DNA from 3 places in the Streptomyces sp. NPDC001568 genome. Region 1 is predicted to be linked to each of the others. Evidence: riboswitches for the same ligand, from Rfam matches in the RefSeq annotation. Region 1 holds a riboswitch; each other region holds the start of a gene.

Region 1 (5,037 bases):
AGCCGGAGACGTACTCCATCGCGAGGTAGGTGTACGGGCCGTCGGTGCCCTGGTCGAAGACGGCGACCACGTTGGAGTGGGCGAGGCGGGCCACGGACTTCGCCTCGCGGATGAAGCGGTCGACGAACGCGCCGTCCGCCGCGAGCGCCGGGTGCATCACCTTCAGCGCGAGGACGCGGTCGAGTCGGGTGTCCACGGCCCGGTAGACCGTGGCCATGCCGCCGGCCGCGATGCGGGCATCGATGCGGTAGCGGCCGTCGAGCACGCGCCCGACGAGGGGGTCATCCAGGGTCGTATCCACCCGGCGATTCTACGAGCGCCCGCCGCGCCACCGGCCCGGGTGGGGGCGGTTGCAGCGCAGCTGTGACGCATGTCCCCCTCCGCGCCAGCCCTTCCGGGGTGCCCGAAGGGCCCTGCCGGCCCCGCCCGGCAGGGCCCGTACCGCAGGGTCAGGAGGTGAAGGCGGGGCGTTCCGGGTCGAGGGAGGCGCGGCCCTCGACGGGGGAGGAGGCCTCGGCGAAGCGCCGCTGCGGGATGCGTCCCGCGCGGTGCGCGAGGCGTCCCGCCGATACGGCGTCCCGCATGGCCGCGGCCATCAGCACCGGTTCCTGGGCCCGGGTCACGGCGGAGGCCAGCATCACGCCCGCGCAGCCCAGCTCCATGGCCAGCGCGGCGTCCGAGGCGGTGCCGGCCCCCGCGTCCAGGATGACCGGGACGCCGGCCCGCTCGACGATCAGCTCGAAGTTGTGCGGGTTGCGGATCCCCATGCCCGAACCGATGGGGGAGCCGAGCGGCATGATCGCCGCGCAGCCCACGTCCTCCAGCTTCCGGGCCAGCACCGGATCGTCGTTGGTGTACGGGAGGACGGTGAAGCCCTCGTCCACCAGGACCTCGGCGGCGTCGAGCAGTTCGACGCCGTCGGGCAGGAGGGTGCGCTCGTCCGCGACGACCTCCAGTTTGATCCAGTCCGTGCCCAGGGCCTCCCGTGCGAGGCGGGCCGTGAGCACGGCCTCGCCGGCGGTGAAGCAGCCCGCCGTGTTCGGCAGCACGGCGATGCCGAGCTTCGTCAGCACCGACAGCACCGAGCCCTGCACCGTCGGGTCGAGGCGGCGCATCGCCACCGTCGTCAGTTCCGTCCCGGACGCGGTCAGCGCGCGTTCCAGCACGTCAAGGCTCGGGGCGCCGCCCGTGCCCATGATCAGGCGGGAGGTGAAGGTACGGCCGCCGAGCGTGAAGAGGTCGTCCGCCATCGCCGTCAGCCTCCCTGGACCGCGGTGAGGACCTCGACCCGGTCGCCGTCGCCCAGCCGCGTGTGCTGCCACTGTCCGCGCGGGACCACGGTCTCGTTGAGGGCGGCGGCGACCCCCTTGGGCGCCCGGGACAAAGTGGCGACCACCGCGTCGAGGGTGGTGCCGGCCGCGACCTCGCGCGGCTCGCCGTTGACGGAGATGGTCATGCGTAGGACTCCTGACGCGTGGGGGAGAAGCGGCGGGGGGTGAACGGGCGGGCGATCTCCGGTACGACTCCGGTCGCCAGCAGCTCCGCCATCACGTCCCCGGTGACGGGGGTCAGCAGGACCCCGTTGCGGTAGTGGCCGGTGGCCAGGTGCAGGCCCGGCAGCTCGGTCGGACCGAGCAGCGGGGCGTTGTCCGGAGAACCGGGACGCAGCCCCGCCAGGGTTTCCACCAGCGGGAGTTCGGTGATGCCGGGCACCAACTCGTGGGCGTCGCGCAGCAGCTCGTAGACGCCGCCCGCGGTGACCGTGGTGTCCCAGCCGAGTTCCTCGCTGGTGGCGCCGACGACGAGCTCGCCGTTCTCGCGCGGCACCAGGTAGACGTGGCTGCCGCGCACGACCGCCCGTACGGTCCGGGAGAGGAACGGGCCGTACGCGGCCGGCACCGACAGCCGCAGCACCTGCCCCTTCACCGGCCGTACGGGGACGGCCACCTCCGGCGGCACGCCGGCCAGCCGGCCGCTGAGCGAGCCCGCGGCCAACACCACCTGGTCGGCGAGCAGCTCCGTACCGTCGTCGAGGACGGCGCCCGCGGCCCGGTCCCCGGTGGTGAGGAGCCGGTCCGCGCGGCTGCGGTACGACGCCACCCCGGACCGCTCGCAGGCGGCCAGCAGGGCGGCCGCGAGGCGGCGCGGATCGACCTGGTGGTCCCCGTCGACGCGCAGCCCGCCGCGCACCCCGGGCGCCAGCATCGGCTCCAGGCGGCGGCACTCGCGGCCGGTGAGCCACTCGGACTCCAGCCCGCAGCGGCGCTGGAGCGCGTGCAGTTCGCGCAGGTGGAGGCGGTCGTCGGCGTCGAGGGCGACGGCCAGGGTGCCGCAGGCCCGGTAGCCGATGTCCATGCCGCCGGCGGCATCGGACAGCTCGGCGGCGAAGTCCGGGTAGCGGGCGGCGGAGGCCACGTTGAGCCCGAGCAGGGTCTCCTCGCCGTAGTGCAGTTCCGTGACGGCGGCCAGCATGCCCGCCGCGACCCGGGCCGCGCCGCCGCCCGGGTCCGGATCGGCCAGTACGACGCGCAGGCCGCGCCGGGCCGCCCGCCAGGCGGTGACCAGGCCGATGATCCCGCCCCCGATGACGAGGACGTCGGATCCCTTCCGAGATGAGTGCATGGGCGTCCAGCCCCTCCCTTCGCCGGCATGACCCGGATCAGGTTCGTACGGTCGGAGGCCGGCCAGCCTCCCTCTCAGCCCGGTGCGCCCGGACTCCCGCGATAGGTACGGTGGCCAGACTAACCCCGTGGCCGATGGCGGGTAAGGCTGCCTCCCCGCTGCCCACCCGCCGCCTCCCCGCCGCATCCCCCGTGTCCCGCCCGGGCTCCCGCCCCCGCTATTCCTGACGGATCGTCAGGGAACTAGGCTGGGGCGGGTGAGCGAGCAGACGCAACAGACGAACCCCGGTGTCGTGATCGTCGGCGCCGGAATGGCCGGGGTGCAGACCGCGGTGGCCCTGCGCGAACAGGGCTTCGCCGGCCCCGTGACCCTGCTGGGAGCCGAACCCCACCAGCCCTACGACCGGCCCCCGCTGTCCAAGGCGGTGCTGCTCGGCAAGGCCGAGGACTCCGCCTTCGACGTCGACTTCGAAGGCCTCGACATCGAGCTGCGGCTCGGCACCGAGGTCACCGGCCTGCGGCACGCCGCGCGCGAACTGGACACCGGGGCCGGACCCGTCCCGTACGGGGTCCTCGTCCTGGCCACCGGCGCGCGACCGCTGACCCTGCCCGGCACCGAGGGCGTCCCCGGCGTACACCTGCTGCGCACCCTCGACGACGCCGCCCGGCTGCGACCCGTCCTGGCCGCCGCCCCCGCCACCGTTGTCGTCGGAGCCGGCTGGATCGGCGCCGAGTTCGCCACCGCCGCCCGGGCGGCGGGCTGCGCCGTGACCGTCGTCGAGGCGGCGGACCGGGTCCTGGCGGGCGCCCTGCCGGCCGAGGTCACCGCACCGATGGCCCACTGGTACGCCGAGGCGGGCGCCGAACTGATCACCGGCGCGAAGGTGGCCGGCATCGAGGAGGGCCGGGTCCGACTGGCGGACGGCCGGGAACTGGAGGCGGGCGCCGTCGTCGTCGGCATCGGCGCGCGCCCCGCGACCGACTGGCTGGCCGGCACCGGCGTCGACCGCGGCCCCGACGGCTCCGTCACCGCGGACGCCCACCTGCGCACCACCCTCCCCGGGGTGTACGCCGTCGGCGACTGCTCCTCCTTCCCGTCGGCCCGCTACGGGACGCGGCTGCTGGTCCACCACTGGGACAACGCCCTCCAGGGCCCGCGCGCCGTCGCGGCGAACATCCTGGCGGGGGAGCCCGTACGGGCCTACGACCCGGTGCCGTACTTCTGGTCGGAGCAGTTCGGCCGCTTCGTCCAGTACGCGGGCCACCACGCCGGCGCCGACACCCTGGTGTGGCGCGGCGACCCGGGCGACGCCGGCTGGTCGGTGTGCTGGCTGCGGGACGGGGCCCTGGTCGCCGTCCTGGCCGTCGGCCGGCCTCGGGACCTCGCACAGGGCCGCAAGCTCATCGAGTCGGCCGTCCCCGTCGACCCGGCCCGGGTGGCGGACCCCGGCACTCCGCTGAAGTCCGCCACCGCCTGACGGCCCGGGCGGGACACGGGCGGGCGGAGCGGGGAAGTCCGCAGCGCGCCGCCCGGGCGGCAGGCGGCCCGGACCCCGGACGGACGGGCCAGGTACCGGCGGCCCGTCCGAGATGGCAGGCTTGTGTCCGTGACCGAGATTGACGCAAAGATCGATGCCCTTGTCCCCTCCTGGCTGCACCTCCCCGACATCGCGGAGATGCTCGACATCGAGGTGACCCGGGTCCGCCAGATGGTCAAGGAAGGCCAGCTCATCGCCGTACGCCGGGGCGAGAACCGCACCCTGCAGGTTCCGGCCCAGTTCATCGACGGCGACAAGGTCGTGAAGGGCCTCGTGGGCCTGCTGACCGTGCTGCGCGACGACCGCTTCTCCGAGGAGGAGATCCTGGAATGGCTCTTCACCGAGGATCCGACCCTGCCCGGCAGCCCCGTGCAGGCGCTGAGCGAGAATCGCGGCACGGAGGTGAAGCGCCGCGCGCAGGCGCTCGCCCTCTGACGCGCTGATCCACAGGTGTGCGGGCCGGTCCCGCCGACCCGCACACCGCCACCACCACGGGGGGAACACCCATGCAGCAGCTGTCCGACGCCCGGCTCTACCTGTGCACGGACGCCCGCAAGCGGCAGGGTGACCTCCCCGAGTTCCTGGACGCCGTCCTGGCCGGCGGCGTGGACATCGTCCAGCTGCGGGACAAGGGCATGGAGGCCGGCGAGGAACTGGAACACCTCCGGGTCTTCGCCGAGGCGGCCCGCCGCCACGGCAAGCTCCTCGCGGTCAACGACCGCGCCGACGTCGCGCACGCCATCGGCTCCGACGTCCTGCACCTCGGCCAGGGCGACATCCCCGTCCCGGCCGCCCGCGCCATCCTCGGCGGCGGCGTCCTCATCGGCCGGTCCTGCCACTCCGAGTCCGAGGTCGACGCGGCGGCCGCCGAGCCCGGC
Region 2 (5,037 bases), on a different contig from region 1:
GACGGCACACGCGGGGGCGGCCCCCGCAGGGCGGGCCCCCAGGTCCGCCGCCACGCCTGGGGGTGAGCTTTGTCTTCGGTTCACAATGCCGGTGTGCCGACTCTGATCGGTTCGGTGCAGCGAGCGCTGAGGCTGCTGGAAGCGGCGGGCTCCCATGCTGAGGGAGCTCCGGCGAAACAACTCGCGCGTGAAGCCGGGCTCCCGCTCCCCACCGCGTACCACCTGTTGCGCACCCTGACGCACGAGGGGTATCTGCGCCGTGTGGGCGGGGTCTTCGTCCTCGGGCCCGCCGCTGGGCGGCTGGCGGGTGCCGGACTTCAGCAGAAACGTCGCAGCATGATCCTCGACTCCCTCGCGCACTTCCGCGACGCGGTCGGGGCACCCGTCTACTTCGCGGTCTACCGCGAGGGTGAGATCGAGGTCGTGGGCGTCTCGGACACCCCGGCCGACCCGGCCTGCGAGGAGTGGGCCGACTTCCGGGCGACCGGCCACGCGCACGCCATCGGCCAGTGCCTGCTGGGCCAGCTCGACGAGAAGTCGCGCAGGGACCACTACGACCGTCACCCGGTCGAGGGGATCACCTCCTACACCGTGCGGGACCTCCACGCACTGGAACAAAGAATCGCTTCCCGGGAGCGGATGGCGCCGGTTACGGAGCGTCAGGAGTACGCGCTGGGCACGGTCTGCGCCGCCATCCCGATCACGGCGGGCGATACCGCCGCAACCATGGCCATTTCGGTCCCCGCGCACCAAGAAAATCGGTTGCCCTATGCGATGGAACGGCTACGGAGTGAAGTAGGCGCGCTGTTGAGTACCCTCTCGTTCTCTATCAGTATCTGAAAACTCACTCCTTGTGATCTCCCAGCGCTTCCACCACTCTTGTCAAGAGGGCTTGGGGGACCATTCCTGGCCACTTCCACTACAGCGGGGTAGGCAATGCGCGAGTCGGTACAGGCAGAGGTCATGATGAGCTTCCTCGTTTCCGAGGAGCTCTCGTTCCGGATCCCGGTGGAACTCCGGTACGACGCTCGTGACCCCTACGCAGTACGCCTCACCTTCCACCTTCCCGGAGACGCGCCCGTGACCTGGGCGTTCGGCCGGGAACTGCTTCTCGACGGCATCAACAAGCCCTGCGGCGACGGCGATGTGCACATCGCCCCCACGCACCCGGACGAGCTGTCAGACGTCCACATCCGACTCCAGGTGGGCGGGGACCGGGCCCTGTTCCGCGCCGGGGCGGCGCCGCTCGTCGCCTTCCTCGACCGCACGGACCGGCTTGTTCCGCTCGGTCAGGAGCGCAACCTCGGCGACTTCGAGGGAGACCTCGACGAGGCGCTCGACAAGATCCTCGCCGAAGCCCAGCAGAACGAACGGAACGCGGGCTGAGGCGCTCTCACCCGTAGCTCAGCGCTTGCGCCGCCGGCCCTTGCCGCCGCGGACCGGCCCCGAGGCCGCCGCGGGGGCCTGGGCGCTCGGCCGGTCCGCGGAGACCACCAGCGCGGCCAGGGCCGTCGTCACGGGCACCGACGCGACCAGGCCGATCGAGCCCACGAGGGTCCGTACGATCTCCTCCGCCACCAGCTCGCTGTTCGCCACCGCTCCTATGCTGCTGTTGGCGATCGAGAACAGCAGTAGCAGGGGCAACGCGGCGCCCGCGTAGGCCAGTACGAGGGTGTTGACCACGGAGGCGATGTGGTCGCGGCCGATCCTGATCGCCGCCCGGTACAAGGCGCGCGGCCCCATCTTCGGGTCGGCCTGGTGGAGTTCCCACACCGCGGAGGTCTGGGTGACGGTCACGTCGTCGAGTACGCCGAGTGAGCCGATGATCACACCTGCGAGCAGCAAACCGCTCATGTCGATGTCGGGGTAGAGGCCGTGGATCAGGCCGGTGTTGTCGTCGGTGTTGCCGCTCAGGAACGCCCAGTCGATGAACACCGAGCCCAACAGGCCGATCAGCATCAGCGAGATCAGCGTGCCGAGGACGGCTACCGAGGTCCTCGCCGTCAGCCCGTGGCACATGTAGAGGGCGATCAGCATGATCGCGCTGGCTCCGACGATCGCGACGACCAAGGGGTTCGAGCCCTGGAGGATCGCCGGGAGGATGAACAGGGTCAGGATCGCGAAGCTGATCACGAGAGCGATGAGGGCGAACAGCCCCCGCAGCCGCCCGACCACGACGACCGCGACGGCGAAGATGCCGGCCAGCACGGCCATCGGCAGTTTCCGGTTCACGTCGATCACCGAGTACTGGAGGTCCCGCGGGGCGTCCGGCGCGTGGGCGACGACCACCTTCTGGCCCTGCTCCAACTGCCGTGGCGCGCCAGGCTGGACGATCTCGAAGAAGGCGCGCCCCTTGTCGGGGCCGCTGCCGACCACCACGGTGGCCTTCTTGCAGTCGCCGTTCTGCGCGGCCTCGGCCTCACGGCCCTGGGGGGTCGACAGGTCGCCCGTCGACGGCACCTGTGAGGCGTTCACCGATTTGCAGTCGACGCTTTCGAGCGCGACCACTTGACCCTGCTGGGTCTGCCGATCGAAGCCCACGCCGGTCCGCTCGTGGGCGGGGGCACCGCCCGGCCACAGGACCGCCATGCCGATGAAGACGGCCGCGGCGAAGGGGATCAGTACCGCGGCGATGACCTTGCGCAGGTGCTTGGAGACGGGAGCCGCCGGCCCGTGACCGTGGCTGTGGGAATGGCCCTGGGCGGGCCCGGCCGCATGCCCGTGGGATGCGTGCTCATGGCCGTGGTGACCCGTGGGTTCGATGGGCTCGGTGGGGGGCTGCGGCGAGGACGTCACCGGCAGATCATCGCAAGAGATGAGGGGGCCCACTGTTCAGCACGCCACAGATGACGCTAGCGTGGGGGCACCTTTGCACAACGCGGGAGCTCGGAGCACCGGGCTGAGAGGGCGCTGATCACCGTACGCACATGAGAATGCGTACGGGAAGAGGCTGCGTCGACCGCCGAACCTGTTACCGGGTAATGCCGGCGTAGGGAGATACGGTCTCATGACCATTCAGGACGCACGCACGCCTGCCGTCAGCCAGGACGCCGACGGCGGGAACGAGCGCCAGCCGGGCTGGCACAAGGGTTACGTGGCGGGCTCCCGCCCCGACATCCGGGTGCCGGTTCGCCAGGTCCACCTCACCAACGGCAAGGACGTGACGCTCTACGACACGTCCGGTCCGTACACCGACCCCCAGATCGAGACGGACGTCCGTCGGGGCCTCGCACCGCTGCGCGAGAACTGGATCATCAGCCGTGGCGACACCGAGGAGTACGCGGGTCGTCCCGCGCGCCCCGAGGACGACGGCATCAAGCACACCTCGCCCCGCGGCGGCCTCAAGAACCTGGACGCGGTCTTCCCGGGCCGCCCCCGGCAGCCCCGCCGCGGCCGTGGCGGCGCCGCCGTCACCCAGCTCGCGTACGCCCGCCGGGGCGAGATCACTCCGGAGATGGAGTACGTCGCGATCCGCGAGAACGTCTCCCCCGAGGTCGTTCGCGAGGAGATCGCCGCAGGTCGAGCCGTCCTTCCGGCCAATGTGAACCACCCCGAGATCGAGCCGATGATCATCGGTAAGCGGTTCCTGGTGAAGGTCAACGCCAACATCGGCAACTCCGCGGTCACCTCCTCGATCGAGGAGGAGGTCGACAAGATGACCTGGGCCACCAAGTGGGGCGCCGACACGGTCATGGACCTCTCGACCGGCCGCAACATCCACACCACCCGCGAGTGGGTGCTGCGCAACTCCCCCGTCCCGATCGGTACCGTGCCGCTCTACCAGGCGCTGGAGAAGGTCGACGGCCGCGCCGAGGACCTGACCTGGGAGATCTACAAGGACACGGTCATCGAGCAGGCCGAGCAGGGCGTCGACTACATGACGGTCCACGCCGGCGTACTCCTGCCGTACGTGCCGCTGACCGCCCGCCGCAAGACCGGAATCGTCTCCCGCGGTGGTTCGATCATGGCCGCGTGGTGCCTGGCGCACCACAAGGAGAACTTCCTCTACACGAACTTCGAAGAGCTCTGCGACATCCTCGCGACCTACGACGTCACGTACTCGCTGGGCGACGGCCTGCGCCCCGGCTCCATCGCCGACGCCAACGACGCCGCGCAGTTCGCCGAGCTGAAGACGCTGGGCGAGCTGAACACCATCGCCAAGCGCCACAACGTCCAGACGATGATCGAGGGCCCGGGCCACGTCCCGATGCACAAGATCAAGGAGAACATCGACCTCCAGCAGGAGATCTGCGAAGAGGCGCCGTTCTACACGCTCGGCCCGCTGACCACGGACGTCGCTCCCGCCTACGACCACATCACCTCGGGCATCGGCGCCGCGATGATCGCCTGGTGGGGCACGGCGATGCTCTGCTACGTCACGCCCAAGGAGCACCTGGGCCTGCCCAACCGGGACGACGTGAAGACCGGCGTCATCACCTACAAGATCGCCGCCCACGCGGCGGACCTGGCCAAGGGGCACCCGGGCGCTCAGGAGTGGGACGACGCCCTGTCGGACGCACGGTTCGAGTTCCGCTGGGAGGACCAGTTCAACCTGGCCCTCGACCCGGACACGGCGCGCGAGTTCCACGACGAGACCCTGCCGGCCGAGCCGGCCAAGACCGCGCACTTCTGCTCGATGTGCGGTCCCAAGTTCTGCTCGATGAAGATCTCGCAGGACATCCGCCGTCAGCACGGCGGGGACCTGAAGGCCGACGAGATCGAGGCGGGCATGGCGGAGAAGTCCGCCGAGTTCGCCGCTGCGGGCAACCGCGTCTACCTGCCGCTGGCGGACTGACGCACTGTTCGGGGGGAGTGCTGCTCCCGAGCGGCGGAGTTCCGTCGTTCGGGAGCAGCGCCATGTCCGAGCCCTGAAGGGTGCCGGGGGGCGGGAGTTCAAGATGACGGCCTGGGGGTTCGGCTCTTGACCTGGAGCGCGCTCCAGGTCCTAGAGTGCGGCCGCATGACCATGGGATACCGAAGTCTTGGTGGTACCGGCATCGAGGTGAGTGCCCACTGCCTGGGCACGATGATGTTCGG
Region 3 (5,037 bases), on a different contig from region 1:
CCACGACCGCGCGTTCGCCGAAGCGGACGGTCGCCCCTTCGAGGCGGAGCAGGGTCATCAGAACTCTCCCGAGGTCTTGTCGGGTCGCAGCCGCTCCAGCACCAGCAGGGACACCGCGCACACCAGCATCAAGATCGTGCTCAGGGCCATGGCCTGCCCGTAGTTCAGCTCACCGGCCCGCCCCAGCAACCGGGCGACGGCGACGGGCAGGGTCGGACTGTCGGGACGGGCGATGAACACGGTCGCCCCGAACTCGCCGAGGGACACCGCGAAGGCGAAGCCCGCCGCGATCAGCAGCGCCCGCCGCACCAGTGGCAGGTCCACCTCGCGCCAGGCCCGCAGCGGGGACGCGCCCAGTACGGCCGCCGCCTCCCGCAGCCGTCCGTCCACGGCCCGCAACACCGGCAGCATGGTCCGTACGACGAAGGGCACCCCGACGAGCGCCTGTGCGAGCGGCACCAGGATCCAGGAGGTCCGCAGGTCCAGCGGGGGTTCGTCCATGGTGATCAGGAAACCGAAGCCGACGGTCACGGCGGACACCCCGAGCGGGAGCATCAGCAGCGCGTCGAAGCCGCGTACGAAGCGCCCCCCGCGCCGGGTCAGCGCGGCGGCGGCGAGCCCTCCGATGAACAGGGCGATGGCGGTGGCGGCCAGCGCGTAGCGCAGCGAGTTCCCGATCGCCTCCAGCGGCGGGACCAGGAACGTTCCGCCGCCGGAGCCCGCGTCCTGCAGGGCCCGGTAGAAGCCGAGCCCGTAGCCGCCGGGGGCGTCGAAGGACCGCTCGACCAGTACGCCCAGGGGCAGCACGATCAGCAGCGCCACCGTCACCAGCACCCCGCCGAGCAGCCCCCGCTGGGCCCAGCCGCGCGGCCGGTGCGCCGTCCGCGCCGGGTCGACCAGCCGCAGCGCGGTCTCCCGCCGGCGCACGGTCCAGGCGTGCAGGGCGAGGATCGCGCCGACCGCGGCGAACTGCACCATCGTCAGGACGGCGGCCGTCGGCAGGTCCAGCAGTTGCGCGGTCTGCCGGTAGACCTCCACCTCCAGGGTGGAGTACGCCGGACCGCCCAGGATCTGCACGACGCCGAAGGAGGTGAAGGTGAACAGGAAGACCATCAGCGAGGCGGCGGCGACGGCCGGCCCGAGCGCGGGCAGCGTCACCCGGCGCCACGCCCCGAAGCGTCCCGCGCCGAGGACCCGGGCCGCCTCCTCCTGACGGGGGTCGAGCTGGGCCCAGAGCCCGCCGACCGTACGGACGACGACGGCGTAGTTGAAGAAGACGTGCGCCAGCAGGATCGCCCAGACCGTGGTGTCGAGGCGTACGCCCCACAGCTCGTCCAGCAGTCCGCCGCGCCCGACCAACGCGAGGAAGGCCGTGCCGACGACGACCGTCGGCAGCACGAACGGAACGGTGACCACCGCGCGCAGCAGTTGTTTGCCGGGGAACTCGAAGCGGGCGAAGACGTACGCCCCGGGCAGCGCGATCAGCAGGGTGAGCAGCGTGGAGGCGAGCGCCTGCCAGGTGGTGAACCACAGCACGTCGGCGATGTCCGGCCGCGCCAGGACCTCGCCGATCCGGCCGAACTGCCAGCCGGAGTCCGTCCTGAGCCCGCGGCCGACGATCGCGGCCACGGGGTAGGCGAAGAACAGCCCGAAGAAGACGAGCGGCACCGCCATCAGGCCCAGCCTGACGGCGGTGGCCCGCCCGCCCTCCTTCGGGGAGCTCCCGCGCGCTACTTCACGACGAGCGAGGACCATGCCTTGACCCACTGCTCACGGTTCTTGGCGATGGCGTCCGGGGTGACGTTCTCCGGCTTGTCGATCACCACACCGTGCTTCGTGAAGATCTCCGGCAGCTGCGCGTCCTTGACCACCGGGTTCACGAACATCTGGAGCGGCATGTCCTCCTGGAACTTCTTGCCCACCAGGAAGTCGAGGAGCGCCTTGCCGCCCTCGGGGTTCTTCGCGCCGTTCAGCAGGCCCGCGAACTCGACCTGGCGGAAGCAGGTCCCGGTGGAGACGCCCGTGGGGGCCTCGGCCGGCTGCGGCTCGCCGTAGAGCACCTCGACCGGCGGGCTGGAGGCGTACGAGACGACCAGCGGACGGTCGCCCTTGGCCTTCTTGCCGCCCGCGGAGCCCGAGAACCGCTCGTTGTAGGCCTGCTCCCAGCCGTCGACGACCTCGACGCCGTTGGCCTTGAGCTTGCTCCAGTAGTCCTTCCAGCCGTCCTCGCCGTACTTGCCGACGGAGGCGAGGAGGAAGCCGAGACCGGGCGAGGACGTCGCGGCGTTCTCGGTGACCAGCAGGTTCTTGTACTCCGGCTTGATCAGGTCGTCCAGCGTCTGCGGCGGGGCGAGCTTCTTGTCCGCGAAGTACTGCTTGTCATAGTTGACGCAGATGTCGCCGGAGTCGATCGGCGTGACGCGGTGCTGCGGGTCGAGCATGAACTCGGACTTGATCCCGTCCATGCCCTTGACCTGGTACGGGGTGAAGATCCCGTTGTCGAGGGCCCGCGAGAGCAGCGTGTTGTCGACGCCGAAGAAGACGTCGCCGCGCGGGGAGCCCTTGGTGAGGATCTCCTGGTTGAGCGCCGCGCCGGCGTCCCCGGACTTCAGCCGCTTGACGGTGTAGCCGCTCTGCTGCTCGAACTCCTTCAGGACCGAGTCGGTCACGTTGAAGGAGTCGTGGGAGACGAGGGTGACCGTCTTGGACTTCGGGGCGTCGCCGGCGCCGGCGGTCTTGTCCTTGGCCTCGCCGCCGCAGGCGCTGAGCGTGGTGACGCCGAGCGCGGCCGCGAGCGCGGCGCCCGCGATCCTCTGGGTGGTGCTCACTGGTTGATTCCTCCTGGGATGACCAGGAGAAGACGCGGCCCTGCCCGGCGCTCTGCGAGAGCGGACGCCGGGCAGGGCGCAACAGCATGAGTGGTGACCGAACTTCCTACCCCGAATGACCGGGGCGAGGTTCAGAGGGTCTGCGGATGACGGATACCGCACTCTCAGCGCTGTGGCGCTCCCCTGTCGGAATATGAAATTGGTTCGGCCACAGGGTACCCCGCGGCCGAATGTGATCGACCATGGCCGATTTTCGGCCCTATCGCTCCGAGGCGGCCAGCTGGCCGCAGGCGCCGTCGATCTCCTGGCCGCGGGTGTCCCGTACGGTCACGGGCACGCCGTGGCGGGCGATGGCCTCGACGAAGGCCTTCTCGTCCTCGGGCCGCGAAGCGGTCCACTTCGAACCCGGGGTCGGGTTCAGCGGGATCAGGTTGACGTGGACGCGCTTGCCCTTGAGCAGCTTGCCGAGCAGGTCACCGCGCCAGGCCTGGTCGTTGATGTCGCGGATCAGGGCGTACTCGATGGAGATCCTGCGGCCGGACTTCTCGGCGTACTCCCAGGCCGCGTCCAGCACCTCGCGGACGTTCCAGCGGGTGTTCACCGGCACCAGGGTGTCACGCAGCTCGTCGTCGGGGGCGTGCAGCGAGACGGCGAGCCGGCACTTGAAGCCCTCGTCGGCGAACCGCAGCATGGCCGGGACCAGGCCGACGGTGGAGACGGTGATCCCGCGCTGCGACAGACCCAGGCCGTCGGGCTCCGGGTCGGTGAGGCGGCGGATGGCGCCGACGACGCGGTTGTAGTTGGCGAGCGGCTCGCCCATGCCCATGAAGACGATGTTCGACAGGCGGGCCGGTCCGCCCGGAACCTCTCCGTCGCGCAGGGCGCGCATGCCGTCGACGATCTGGTGCACGATCTCGGCGGTGGAGAGGTTGCGGTCGAGACCTGCCTGGCCGGTGGCGCAGAACGGGCAGTTCATGCCGCAGCCGGCCTGCGAGGAGATGCACATGGTGACCCGGTCGGGGTAGCGCATCAGCACGGACTCGACGAGCGTGCCGTCGTGCAGCTTCCACAGGGTCTTGCGCGTGGTGTCGTTGTCGCAGCTGATGTGTCGCAGGACGTTCATCAGGTCGGGCAGCAGCTCCTGCTGGAGCTTCTCCCGGGAGGCCGCGGGGATGTCGGTCCACTCCGCCGGGTCGTGGGCGTAGCGGGCGAAGTAGTGCTGGGACAACTGCTTGGCCCGGAACGGCTTCTCACCGATCGCGGCCACCGCCTCCCGGCGCTCGGCCGGGGTGAGGTCGGCGAGGTGCCGGGGCGGCTTCTTGACCCCGCGAGGGGCGACGAAGGTGAGCTCTCCCGGAACGGGGCGGGCCATGGCAGGTACTCCTTGTAAGACGAAAGGCGCGCCGCAGAAGCAGCGCGCCCTTCAAGAGTAACCGCCCGACCCGGCCGGAGCTTTTCTTCCACTGCCGCCCCGGTACCGCGGGGGCCGGTGGATCAGCCGGCGATCAGCAGCGGATCGGCCGACCTCACCCGGTGCCGACGAAGGCCGCCAGCAGCAGCCACACGACGGGGGCGGTCGGCAGGAGCGAGTCGAGCCGGTCCATGATGCCGCCGTGACCCGGCAGCAGCGTGCCCATGTCCTTGATGCCCAGGTCCCGCTTGATCATCGACTCGCCCAGGTCGCCCAGGGTCGCGCTGACCGCGACGGCCAGACCGAGGACCAGGCCCTGCCACCAGGAGCCCCCGTCGATCAGGAACTCCATGCACAGCGCGCCGGCCGCCATCGCGAAGGCCACGGCGCCGAACAGTCCCTCGCGGGTCTTTCCGGGGCTGATGCGCGGCGCCAGCTTCGTCTTGCCGAAGCGCCAGCCCACCGCGTAGGCCCCGGTGTCGCTGACGACGGTCAGCACCAGGAACGTGACCACGCGCTGCGGGCCGTCGTCCGCGGTGAGCAGCATCGTGACGAAGGTGGCCAGGAAGGGCACGTAGAACGCCGCGAAGACGCCGGCGGTGACGTCCTTGAGGTAGTCCTCGGGCGGTTCCGTCATCCGCCACACCAGGACCGCGAGCGCGGTCAGGGCCATCGCGACCCAGGCGCCCTCGGCCCCGCGGACGTAGCCGGCGATGACCATGGCGGCGCCACCGACCGCGAGCGGGACCAGCGGCGCCTTGATGCCCTTCTTCTCCTGGAGCCGGGAGGTGAGCTCCC

Evidence for each region. A riboswitch is a leader RNA that binds a small molecule or an ion and turns the genes downstream of it on or off. The one in region 1 is predicted to bind thiamine pyrophosphate.
Region 2: linked by a shared signal. The riboswitch ahead of thiC (phosphomethylpyrimidine synthase ThiC) and the one ahead of thiO (glycine oxidase ThiO) in region 1 are both predicted to bind thiamine pyrophosphate.
Region 3: linked by a shared signal. The riboswitch ahead of ACFY0I_RS30615 (thiamine ABC transporter substrate binding subunit) and the one ahead of thiO (glycine oxidase ThiO) in region 1 are both predicted to bind thiamine pyrophosphate.

Annotation. Positions count from the first base shown of each region.
Region 1 covers NZ_JBIAVF010000015.1:70,277-75,313, reverse strand. Annotated here, with positions in the region: gene pknB (Stk1 family PASTA domain-containing Ser/Thr kinase) at 1-301, opposite strand, end outside; gene ACFY0I_RS26555 (thiazole synthase) at 450-1,250, opposite strand; gene thiS (sulfur carrier protein ThiS) at 1,256-1,456, opposite strand; gene thiO (glycine oxidase ThiO) at 1,453-2,622, opposite strand; TPP riboswitch at 2,620-2,732, opposite strand; gene ACFY0I_RS26540 (NAD(P)/FAD-dependent oxidoreductase) at 2,879-4,099, shown strand; gene ACFY0I_RS26535 (Rv2175c family DNA-binding protein) at 4,229-4,594, shown strand; gene thiE (thiamine phosphate synthase) at 4,666-5,037, shown strand, end outside.
Region 2 covers NZ_JBIAVF010000003.1:332,487-337,523, forward strand. Annotated here, with positions in the region: gene ACFY0I_RS07340 (IclR family transcriptional regulator) at 94-840, shown strand; gene ACFY0I_RS07345 (SsgA family sporulation/cell division regulator) at 937-1,386, shown strand; gene ACFY0I_RS07350 (YibE/F family protein) at 1,405-2,796, opposite strand; TPP riboswitch at 2,869-3,013, shown strand; gene thiC (phosphomethylpyrimidine synthase ThiC) at 3,008-4,795, shown strand; gene ACFY0I_RS07360 (aldo/keto reductase) at 4,967-5,037, shown strand, end outside.
Region 3 covers NZ_JBIAVF010000019.1:94,425-99,461, forward strand. Annotated here, with positions in the region: gene ACFY0I_RS30605 (ABC transporter ATP-binding protein) at 1-58, opposite strand, end outside; gene ACFY0I_RS30610 (ABC transporter permease) at 58-1,674, opposite strand; gene ACFY0I_RS30615 (thiamine ABC transporter substrate binding subunit) at 1,731-2,828, opposite strand; TPP riboswitch at 2,914-3,023, opposite strand; gene rlmN (23S rRNA (adenine(2503)-C(2))-methyltransferase RlmN) at 3,088-4,200, opposite strand; gene ACFY0I_RS30625 (phosphatidate cytidylyltransferase) at 4,355-5,037, opposite strand, start outside.